2 regions of the Thaumasiovibrio clandestinus genome follow, and region 2 is predicted to be linked to the other one. Evidence: riboswitches for the same ligand, from Rfam matches in the RefSeq annotation. Region 2 holds a riboswitch; the other holds the start of a gene.

Region 1 (6,208 bases), 280 kb from region 2:
TGGGATCTTTGTGGCACTCTGTATGATAGCGTGCTTGCTATTACTGAGCTGCGGATAGCGGAGCGGCAATAAAGTAAAGGGCGCGCCACTGTACGAGCTTGTATCCAGTGGCGGTATAGACCGGGCGAAAGTGATGAACAGTGCCGTGTCTAAATAGTATGCATGCGACTTAATGAGGCTCTTGCATTAAGCTCATTAAATAGTCACAGGTATTGAGACAGTTAGGTTGAGTTAGCAGCTGTTGCTTCTCTCGCACGGGCACGGGAAGTAACTCTAGCCAACGCTGACATAACCAGCTCAGATTGTTTAATTGTTTATTATTATGTAAGTCACTCAGCTCTGGGTGCTTGTCATACATAATCTGCAAGCGTTCAGCGAGCATTTTCTGCGGTACAGATGGTGCTGTTTCGGGCCAACGTGTCGTACTTTCGTAATCGGCTAAACAGATGTTTGATTCATGATTATAAAAGTTAACAACTTCGAACGTATCTAATCCCACGACAGTAATTTGTAATAGCCCATTCACTAAGTCGGTGTCAAAATCTTCGATTCTAACTCGCGTTCCTATCTCATAAAATTGTTGTTCGTCGGCAGGGTCATACATACAGATGCCAAGAATGCCGCCGTTGCGTAAAGCGTGCTTGATGGTATCCATCTGTCCACCAGGGGCAATGCGCATTGGTAGGCGACCGTCTGGCAGAATGTGGCGTTTCTGAAATAGTACGGGCAGTGTGTTCGTCATGATGCGTCCCCCTGTTTTGATATGTCTAAGAGACTGCAAATGTGGTGCCTACTTTTTAAGGCTTTATAACCTGTTGATATAAAAGCTTCCGAGCTATCACTCCTGCTGAGTTGTTGCAAAATGCATCATTTCGTTATGCAATATGAAACTAAGATGCAACGTGTTCGTAAAATGCAAAAACGCAGATATAGGTGTAGTCAGAAAGGGTATTCACGGTGGGCAGCGATGATCGTTTTGCGCCTTAAGCGGTGTTCTTGGTGTTGTTGTGAAAATGAAAACTATTTGTGAGTGAAAATGAACTAGACTTGTAGTGATTTGGATGAGTGCACGTACGTTAACTTAGTCTGTGCACAGCCATTAACCGAGCGTGATGGACTAAGTGAAGCATCATAAGTCTGCCTCGCCGTGACAGATGTCACTGAAGTATTGTGGATTGACACAATCTTTAGGGTTTATCGAGAAATTGATAAGCCTCCCGTATTTGGAAAGGTGAAATATGGCAGAACAGTTCGAAGATCGCTTTCGTCGGCGATTTTACTACTTGCGTCTCTCCGTGACGGATGTCTGTAATTTCCGTTGCCAGTATTGCTTGCCTGATGGTTATTCCCCCCCTAGTGGAACGCGGTCCACTTTTCTTACGTTGCCTGAGATCGGTCGGGTGGTGCGTAGCTTTGCCCAATGCGGCACAGAGAAAGTGCGTATTACCGGAGGTGAGCCAACAATGCGGCGTGACTTTGGTGACATTATTGCGACGATTGCTGAAACCTCAGGAATTAAACATATTGCGACCACCACCAATGGCTATCGATTAGCCGCTGGGATAGCGCAGTGGCGACAAGCAGGATTGACGCATTTAAACGTCAGTGTGGATAGTTTAGACCCGCGCATGTTTCATCAAATTACCGGGCAAAACCGTTTTCAGGCAGTGATGGCCGGGATTGATGCGGCATTTGATGCTGGCTTTGAACAGGTTAAGGTGAATACCGTTCTTTTAAAAGATCTGAATGCGACCCAGATTGAGGGTTTTTTTAATTGGGTGAAACACCGCCCGATTCAGCTGCGCTTTATTGAGCTGATGCAAACGGGTGAGATGGATAGCTTTTTCCAACGTTACCACCAGTCAGGTATTGCGCTGCGGCATCAACTTTTGGCTGAAGGGTGGCAGTTGCGTCGTCGAGGGAGTAGTGATGGACCCGCTGAGGTCTATTTTCATGCTGATTACCAAGGAGAAATTGGGCTTATTTTGCCTTATGATGATGGTTTTTGCGACAGTTGTAATCGGTTGCGCATCTCTGCACGTGGGAAACTACACCTTTGCCTATTTGGGGAGCAAGGCGTCCCTCTTAGGGCGTTGCTGCAAGACGATGCAGACCAAGCGGTGTTAATTGAGACTATTCAGCATGCTTTACAACTTAAACAGAAAGGCCATCATCTTCATGAAGGGCATTCGGGCATAACGCCACATCTAGCTTCAATTGGAGGTTAATCGGTGGATGGCCGGCGTTTGTTATTTGATTTGCAGCCAATAGGGTGGGGAACAACGCAGATTGAACCGCTTGATACTTGGATGGTGCGTTGTCGATACGTTTTGCCTCATTTCCCTGATGATGTACTGGAGCAATGGCTATATCAACATTGGGCAGCAGTATTTGCACGTTGGGGAGGGCTGGCGTGGACGCAATTACGCTTTGTAAAGGTGAGTTGGAGCTTTGAACAAATCGAGAGTTTAATACAGATACCCTATCACGAGACATTAACACGGCTGTCACGACGGATGCAGCGGATCAGTTATCAAGATGATTCGCTAAATTGCTACTTTCGGGAGTTGTTAACCTGGCCTCGTCCGCCGATTATTTATTGGCATCAGCATGGCTTTTATTTGGATGATGGGCATTATATTCATCCCGGTTATAACCTAATTGAAGGTTATCACCGCTTTGCCGCACTCTATGCGATGCTTGCAGCATCGGCTATCTCCGCCAAGCAACAGCATGTGCTTTGGTTATGTCGCCAAAAAAACACACAACAAAAAGGCCCTTTACCAAGGGCCTTTACCAAGGGCCTTTGAATGTTATTGAGTTGTTGCTTGTCATTGTGTTTTTTCAGGTTTTTTCGGCGTATTTTTTGCCGGAACGTAACCATGGCGAACACGAGAGCTGGATGGATGAGTATGGTAGCCTACAGGTCGCATTATTATCTCTTAATGTGTCATCGGAACGGAAGTTGTGCCAGAGAGCTATCGCTGACATTAAGATCATACGCCACTTGTACTTATAATAAAGACGCAGGTTTCAAAAAGTTCACGATGTAATAATTTAATCTAAGTATTGTTTTAATATTACTTTTGGTTATTTGCTTTCATACTGCTGAGAACTGGAGATGTTTAAATATTGTGCCATAGTTAACAAGGGAGAATAACGTGTCACGGGTGTGTCGTTATTGTTTCTTACTTTTAAATTGGTATAGAAAGAGGACTCTTCATGAAGCATGGTCGTATGAGCAATAAGCGTTTGAAGCAGATGATGCATGACTTAGGGATGGACGAAACATTTAACGAGAATGAAGCTATCGCGGATCAACAGCAAGATGAAGTAAATGAGCGTCCTTTTGATAATGATGAAACAAAATAATAGTTTTTGATCTTGTAAGCATTATACCTCCCTGACGCGTTGCTATCGTTGACGGTGATGGAAAAGAACAGTGATATATCGATCGGGCGCCCTAGTGGCGCTTTTTTTGTTTTAAGTGTTGGCTTAAATAGGTCAAATGGGTATGCCTAGCGCCCATTATTGTCAATTTACTTTGACTTGTTGCAGTTCTTTCATTTCAAGCTGTCGTATTGGTATTTTGTTGCACTTTATTGCATAACAGCGTGAGCCATGAAAATAGTAGTTTTATTCACCAATTCTCCTTCCCTTTACAGTTTAATAGACTGTTCTGCTGCCCGTATTGATGGTTGTTGAGAAAAAGAGATGAATTTTGTCTGTTTTGTAGTGTTAGGTGCTGCATTTGTGGCTTTTGTAAAGGCTAAAATCTGTTTTTGTGTCTCTGATGTAGTAAATACTTTCAGTAAATGATAATGTTTAAGGGTATTTCGCCTCTTGTTCTCGATTAATAGCATATTATTTCATCGTCTTTTAAGTTCGTAGAAGGTCGAGGCGGATAGTCAAGGAAGCATAACGCATTAAATTTGGAGCTGATGCATGAACAAGAATAAAATTACTCAGGCGTTGTTATTGGCAGCGGGTATTTCTGTTGCTGCGGGCGCTGCTCAAGCGGCAAATATCCCTGAAGGCGTGAAATTAGCAGATAAACAAGAAATAGTCCGTGGTAATGGTACTGAAGTGGCGTCGATTGACCCGCACAAAACTCAAGGGGTGCCAGAATCTCACGTGATCCGTGATCTGTTAGAAGGCTTGGTTAACCAAGACGGCGAGGGTAATACCATTCCAGGCGTGGCTGAGCGTTGGGAAACGGAAGATAACAAAACATTTACTTTCTACCTGCGCGAAGACGCGAAGTGGTCAAACGGCGATCCTGTTACTGCGCATGATTTTGTTTACAGCTTTAAGCGTGCAGTCGATCCTTTAACCGCTTCTCCATACTCTTGGTACATGGAATATACCAAGATGGTGAATGCGAAAGATATCGTTGCAGGCGATAAAGACAAAGAGACGTTGGGTGTTAAAGCCTTGGACGACCGCACATTGGTTGTTGAACTAGAAACATCGGTTCCATACTTTGTCATGATGATGGGGCACACAACCGTTAAACCTGTTCATCAAGCGACAGTTGAAAAGTTTGGCGATCAGTGGACCAAGCCTGAAAACTTCGTTGGTAACGGTGCTTATGTTGTTGATCAATGGGTAGTCAACGAGCGTTTGGTTCTTAAGCGCAGTGAGACTTACTGGGATAACGATAACACCACACTAGAGAAGGTGACTTTCCTACCAATCGAGAACCAAGTGACAGAGATGAACCGTTTCTTGGCGGGTGAGATTGATTACACTAACGAATTGCCACTTGAGCACTTCAAACGTCTGCAAAAAGAGTACCCAGAGTCTGTTTCAGTAACGGGCAACCTATGTACCTACTACTACATCTTCAATACCAAGAAAGCACCGTTTGATGATGTCCGTGTTCGTAAAGCGATCTCGTACGCTATCGACCGTGACATTGTAGCAGATGCTATTATGGGACAAGGCCAGAAGCCTGCTTACTTCTTAACACCTGAAATTACGGCGGGCTTCAACCCAGAAATGCCGGCTTATGGTCAAATGTCACAAGCTGAGCGTAACGCAGAAGCTGCACGCCTACTTGAGGAAGCTGGCTTTGGCAAAGGTAACCCACTGAAGTTTAACCTGCTTTACAACACCTCTGAGAACCATAAGAAGGTCGCGGTAGCGCTGGGCTCTATGTGGAAACGTACGCTAGGTCTAGATGTTACTCTTGAGAACCAAGAGTGGAAGACCTACTTGACCTCGAAAGATTCGGGTGACTTCGAAGTGGCGCGTGCCGGCTGGTGTGGTGACTACAACGAAGCATCTTCGTTCTTAACACTGATGAAGAGTAATAACACCACCGGTGGTGTTCACTATGACAGCAAAGCCTACGATGCGATTATCGAACAAGCGATGCAGTCAACATCAGAAGAAGAGCGTCAGAAGTACTACCTACAAGCAGAGCAGCTAATGGCTGACGATATGCCTATAGCGCCTATTTATCAGTATGTTAAGTCCCGCTTGTTGTCGACGCAAGTTGGCGGATTCCCAGTTAACAACCCAGAAGAGAAGATCTACTCAAAAGATCTCTACATTATCGCTCAGTAATTCACGAGCAACATTATTATAAAAATTGAGCCCTGCCTGTGAGGCTTCACAGGCAGTGCTTTGCATTTCACTGTCACACACTAATAGAGTTCGCTTATGCTTAAATTCATTGCGAAAAGGATCTTAGAAGCAATACCTACGCTGTTGGTATTGATTACGGCGTCCTTTTTTTTAATGCGCTTTGCGCCAGGCAACCCCTTTTCTACTGAACGTCCACTACCGCCAGCAGTCATGGCGAATATTGAGGCGAAATACGGTTTAGATAAACCGGTATTTGAGCAATACACCACCTATCTCGGCAATATACTACGAGGTGACTTTGGTCCTTCTTTCAAATACTTAGACTATTCGGTAAACGAGTTGATTAGTGCTGCACTGCCTGTGTCGGCGCAAATTGGTATTGCCGCCTTTGTTTTTACCGTTGTTATGGGAGTGACGGTCGGAACCATTGCCGCGCTGAAACAAAATAGCTGGATAGACTATCTGATTATGTCAACCGCGATGGCTGGGGTCGTCATGCCCTCCTTTGTGTTGGCGCCCGTGCTTATTTATGTCTTCTCGATCAAACTCGGCTGGCTGCCCGCTGGTGGTTGGCATGGCGGGGGAATACAGTACATGCTCTTGCCGATGTTCGGCA
Region 2 (6,208 bases):
GGATGTTAATCTCGACTAGTTCTAAAAAACGTATTGCCTATCTCGCCTTCCTTGGCCTCTACCACTAGCGAGTGCTACTTCCTGATTAGATTACGATACCCATAGCTTTTCAACCCTTTTCTTCTATCTCCACACCTCTATGCACTGTTGGTACAACACAACAACTAGGCGTTAAATGAGCTCTAACACCACTCCCACCGCCTGATTACATGCACTTGACCTTCATTAACACAATAACAAGAGGCACTCTCTGCCGTTATGGCTGCCTCCTATTACATGTCTTTGTGTAAGATAGCCAAGATATGCTCTCGTATCGGGCATTCATTCACTGTTTTATCAATTCTTATTTGGCTAACACTCCATACCGGACTTATTTATTCCCTATCCGACAACTTATATACAAGTTGCATCAATCATCACTAAACTGCCTGTTTTTTCTTTCACCACTCAACATAGATTAAAAAACCTCACCACATATTTAATTAACATGAGCATGATTCAAATTATAATGAGAACATGTTTGTAACGGGTATTTATATATTGAAGAGCCTCGCAATAATGCATTTTTTGCTCATAATATCTCACGCTGCATCATTGAACTTATATCTCGAATGGGCGAAATAAACAAGATAATATACCAGCAAATGCCACAAAATTAAAACATACATAGCATTAAATCCTAGAATACAAATAAAAATACAATTATCATCAGGTTGTCTTTTTACCAATTCAGTCTATATTTTAAACGCTACGTTGCGAGGATAATTATATTTCATATTGCGCTTTAATCTTAAGGAGAGACTGAGTCACTCCTTACTAGATTTCACAATCTTTCCCTTTATAAAATATATTATCCTACATGCGCATTATGACTACATTTAAATTAATTTTAAGATTTAAACTATTTTAGTATCCAATAATCTGTCAATAAGGAAAGTGACATGCTAAAAATAAGGTATATTACTACTTTAATCGCTGCCACACTTGCTGCTAATAGTGCCGCAATGACCATCAACCCAGACCCTGATAATCCTGGAGGCTATCTACTTCTACGCTCAGATATTAACGCCGCAGAACAAACTAAAACAGCCGACCCAATGTATGACATTTGGTCTAAAGCGCTACTCACACAACCTAACAGTGTTGTTGAAGCCATCTTGCCAGGGTTAGCATCAAACCCTGAAAATGTTATCCGTACTGAACGCGTATTTCCACAAACTGAGTGGGACTTCCTCACCAACATGGCTGCACCAGAGTATACTTATACCCGCTTCTTACGCGCTATTGGTAAATTCCCTGCCTTTTGTGGCGAGTATACCGACGGACGTGACTCCGATGCAATTTGTAAGAAGTCGATCATCACAGCCTTTGCTCATTTTGCACAAGAGACTGGCGGACATATTGCTGTCGATAATACATGGGACAACCCGCTAGGACTTGAAGAGTGGCAGCAAGCCTTAGTTCATGTTCGCGAAATGGGGTGGTCTGAAGGGCAGCCAGGATATACCACAGGTTGTGGCCAAAATGACTGGCAAAATAAACGCTGGCCCTGCGCTGACGGCCAAGGTTATTTTGGACGAGGAGCTAAACAGCTCTCTTATCACTTCAACTATGGCGCCTTCTCAGAAGTAATGTTTGATGGCGATGCAACAGTACTATTGAATAATCCGGGATTAGTGGCAGATTCTTGGCTCAATTTGGCTTCTGCTATCTGGTTCTTTTTAACGCCGCAAGCGCCTAAACCAGCCATGTTACATGTTATTGATAGAACATGGACGCCATCCCAGCGTGAAACCGACGCTGGAATTGGTTATGGCTTTGGTACCACAATTAACGTCATTAATGGTGGCATAGAGTGTGGCGAGCACAATAAAGATAAAGGCCAGCCAGTCAATCGTATCCGTTACTGGGAAGGGCTATCCGACTTCTATCAAATCCCAATTGAAGCGGATGAGATAAATACCTGTTGGCAACAGACACCGTTTGGTAGCATCAATCTAGATGGCGCAACAGATGTGCTCTACACCAACTGGGATGGCGATTGGACCTATCATGCAGACCGCCCAGGAGGTGTTTCTTTCGAATGTAAACTTGTCGGTTATCAAACAGCCTACTCTGCCCTCGTGCCTGATGACTATGAGAAGTGTGTGACCAATTTCTATGAATCTCATGCGAACTGGCCAGCGGTACGTGTTGTCGATGAATTACCACCCACTGAGCCTCCAGTAGATCCAGTACCACCAACGGGAGACTTCCCAGCTTGGGACGAGACAAAAGTTTACTTTGGCGGTGATAAGGTGAGTTATCTAGGTAGTAATTACGCAGCGAAGTGGTGGACACAGGGCAATAATCCTGCTGATGGCGGGCCATGGGAACAAATTAGCGAGGCCACTGCACCGCCGGTTGAGGAACCACCCGTAGAAGAGCCGCCAGTTGTCGAACCACCTGCAGATGTGACGCCTCCAACGACCAGCGCAATTATTTGGGTTGCAGGCCAAACTACGGTCAATAACGGTGATATTGTGATACATAATAATACGTGCTTCACAGCTAAAAACAGCCCCGGCATATGGGAAACACCAACACAATCAAACTGGTTTTGGACCGAAACAACATGTCCACAATAATAACGCCTAGTTTCTAGTTATAGAACATGCAATTCAGTACACAAGCAATCGCATGCTTGTGTACTTACCCTTCATATGAACCTACCTACTTATCATTATTCCTTGTCATCCGTAGTAATTGTGCGGCAGCACATAGATGCAACAATTAACCAACAATAGCGGTAGACGAAAACAATACTCTTAGTACATAATTCTGTTACTTTGTAATACATTAACGTTAATCTCAAAATTTGCACGTTTAGCCGCGAGCCGAGCGTTGTTGACTAAGTGACAATGTCATATGTCGACCACGCCATGACACTAGGTCATCAGGGTGAAAAGAGAAATCGACTCACCTCCCGTATTTGGAAAGGTAATGCATGGCACAACAACTAAAAGACCGATTCGATCGGCAGTTTTACTATTTGCGCTTGTCCATAACAGATAGCTGTAATTTTCGCTGTCAGTACTGTTTGCCGAATGGATATCAGAAGACACAACCCCCGAACCGCTTTTTGTCACAACAAGAAATCGCTCACGTCGTGCGCGCCTTTGCTGCATGTGGTACAACAAAAGTGCGTATCACTGGCGGCGAACCATCAATGCGCAGAGATGTCTGCGACATCATTGAAACCATCGCTTCAACCCCAGGAATTAAACACGTTGCCACCACGACAAACGGCTACCGCTTAGCACAGCAAGCCAACGCATGGCGTAGCGCTGGCTTAACGAAATTAAATGTTAGTGTCGATAGCTTAGATCCGCGTCAGTTCCATCAAATAACAGGCGAGAATCGCCTTGATGATGTCATGCGTGGTATTGACGCAGCGCTAAAATGTGGGTTCTCAACGGTTAAAGTGAATACTGTTCTGCTCAAAGATACGACACTACCCCAGCTCCCTCAATTTAAACAATGGGTAAAAGACAACCCTATTCAGCTTCGTTTTATTGAGCTAATGCAAACGGGCGATATGAATGACTATTTTCAACGCTTCCACCAGTCAGGTATAGAGATACGTCACCAACTCATTCTCGACGGCTGGCAGCTAAAACCACGCGATATTACCGATGGGCCTGCCGAGGTCTATCACCATCCTGACTACCTTGGAGAGATTGGACTGATCCTCCCTTATGACAAAGGGTTCTGCCAACAATGTAATCGACTGCGCATTTCAGCCAACGGCAAACTTCATCTGTGTTTATTTGGAGATGACGGGGTCGATCTACGACACTTACTCCAAACACCACAACAACAAACTGAACTACAAGAACTCATTCAGTATAACTTGCACCATAAAGCCGAACATCATTTTTTGCATCAAGGCAGTAGTGGCCACACTCCTCACCTTGCTTCAATCGGCGGATAAAAAGGAAAATAATCATGGGACACGCACCGAAAGAATTTTCACCCGCAAACATTGCTGTCTTAACTGTATCAGACACGCGCAATGAAGAAACTGATACCTCTGGCGCTTATCTCGTTGATGCATTAAAAGATTCAGGGCATCACCTCGCAGAGAAAAAAATCGTCATCGACGACAAATATTTAATCCGCGCGGCAGTATCTACTTGGATTGCTAGTGATGATGTCGACGCCGTGATCATTACCGGTGGCACCGGATTTACCGCGCGTGACACAACACCGGAAGCAATTTCTGTCTTATTTGATAAAGAAATCGAAGGGTTTGGTGAGCTATTTCGTCACATCTCCTATGAAGAGATCGGCACTTCAACCATCCAATCACGCGCGCTAGGCGGGTATGCCAATCAGACCGTTATCTTCGCCCTTCCGGGCTCAACTGGCGCATGCCGCACAGGTTGGGAAGGAATTATCCAATCTCAACTGAATGCAACACATAAGCCGTGTAATTTCATGCCACACTTGAGAAACCGCCTATGTCAGCGCTAACGCATATAAATTCAGCTGGCGAGGCCAACATGGTTGATGTTTCCGCTAAGGCGGAAACCGTCCGCACTGCTCGAGCCGAAGCCTATGTTGACATGTCGGCCGACACGCTCAACACAGTCCTGAATGGTGAACACCATAAAGGCGATGTTTTTGCGACTGCGCGTATTGCTGGTATACAAGCCGCCAAGCAAACCGCCTCTCTCATCCCGTTATGTCACCCCTTGATGCTGACCAAGGTATCGGTAGATTTAACCCCATTACCTGACACACACCAAGTTCACATTCAAACCTTGTGTAAGTTAACAGGAAAAACAGGCGTTGAAATGGAAGCCCTAACCGCAGCGTCTGTTGCTGCGTTAACCATCTATGACATGTGTAAAGCAATACAAAAAGATATTTGTATTAGCAAACTACAGTTAGTAGAAAAAACAGGGGGTAAGTCAGGCGATTTTTACAATGGGAGCCAAGATGATCACGGTTAAATTTTTTGCAGCGACGAAAGAACAACTGGCTACATCACAACTAACATTGGATATTAGCAAAACTAGTGTCGCTGATCTTAAAGCCACATTGGAAGCACGTGGCATGCCATGGCAAAAAGCGCTACAACATACGCTAGTTGCGGTTAACCAAAGTATGGCAACACCAGAAACCATGATACATGCTGGCGATGAAGTTGCCTTCTTTCCCCCTGTGACGGGAGGCTAATGTGGTTATTATTCAGCACGAGGACTTCGATGTTGCCACGCTTTATCACCAACTCGCCAGTTCTCCCAGCGTAGGCGGTGTAGTGAGCTTTGTGGGCAAAGTCAGAGACTTCAATCAAGGCCGAGATGTTACAGGATTACTGTTAGAACACTACCCCGGCATGACAGAAAAGGCACTGAATGAAATTATTTGTGAAGCAAAACAACGCTGGCCTATAGAGCAAGCGATTGTTGTTCATCGCGTTGGGCAGCTAGCACTTAACGATCAAATTGTTTTTGTTGGCGTTTCTAGTCCGCACCGTAAAGCAGCATTTGCCGCCAGCGAGTTCATTATTGATTACCTGAAAACACGTGCCCCTTTCTGGAAAAAAGAGACAACCCAGCAAGGCGAAGACGTCTGGGTAGAAGCTGAAGAGAAAGACAAACACGCAGAAGCCAAATGGAAGAACGCAAACTAAAAGTTTCTTGATCAACCGCAACCGTGGCTCAGTGAACTCTATGGTTAGCAACTACGTATTATTTCTCTTGGCACTGACGTTAATTGCATTGGGATTTTCTCATAAAGCCCAATGCCTCTCACTAAACTGACGACATTAGGCCTTATCATGCTGATTAACCCTCCTCATCTCGCGCTTTTTTACCGTGAACTAGACTGCTGATAAGATCAACCGGGATGGGAAAAACAATGGTCGATGAACGCTCGTTGGCTATTTCTGTCAACGTTTGCATATAGCGTAACTGAATTGCATTGGGGGCTTTATTTAGTACCATCGCCGCTTCACTTAATTTGGCCGAGGCTTCTAACTCACCAATAGCATGAATCACCTTGGCACGACGATTTCGCTCTGCTTCCGCCTGACGCGCCAATGCTCTTACCATGCTTTCATCTAAATCGACATGTTTCACTTCGACATTGGCCACTTTAATGCCCCAGTCATCCGTTTGTTGATCCAATATGCCTTGCAGATCTTTATTGAGCTTCTCCC

What was found. Region 2 has a riboswitch for molybdenum cofactor ahead of moaA (GTP 3',8-cyclase MoaA). Riboswitches for the same ligand answer to the same signal wherever they lie in the genome.
Region 1: another riboswitch for molybdenum cofactor. It lies ahead of moaA (GTP 3',8-cyclase MoaA); the one in region 2 lies ahead of moaA (GTP 3',8-cyclase MoaA).

Annotation. Positions count from the first base shown of each region.
Region 1 is NZ_JBLBVL010000003.1:6,370-12,577, forward strand. Features, by position in the region: gene ACKLNH_RS05610 (LON peptidase substrate-binding domain-containing protein) at 170-742, opposite strand; molybdenum cofactor riboswitch at 1,093-1,250, shown strand; gene moaA (GTP 3',8-cyclase MoaA) at 1,239-2,228, shown strand; gene ACKLNH_RS05620 (hypothetical protein) at 2,232-2,810, shown strand; gene ACKLNH_RS05625 (hypothetical protein) at 3,223-3,372, shown strand; gene ACKLNH_RS05630 (ABC transporter substrate-binding protein) at 3,946-5,571, shown strand; gene oppB (oligopeptide ABC transporter permease OppB) at 5,668-6,208, shown strand, end outside.
Region 2 is NZ_JBLBVL010000003.1:285,753-291,960, reverse strand. Features, by position in the region: gene ACKLNH_RS06925 (chitinase) at 942-2,627, shown strand; molybdenum cofactor riboswitch at 2,866-2,998, shown strand; gene moaA (GTP 3',8-cyclase MoaA) at 2,987-3,973, shown strand; gene moaB (molybdenum cofactor biosynthesis protein B) at 3,988-4,515, shown strand; gene moaC (cyclic pyranopterin monophosphate synthase MoaC) at 4,503-4,997, shown strand; gene moaD (molybdopterin converting factor subunit 1) at 4,984-5,223, shown strand; gene moaE (molybdopterin synthase catalytic subunit MoaE) at 5,225-5,680, shown strand; gene ACKLNH_RS06895 (slipin family protein) at 5,835-6,208, opposite strand, start outside.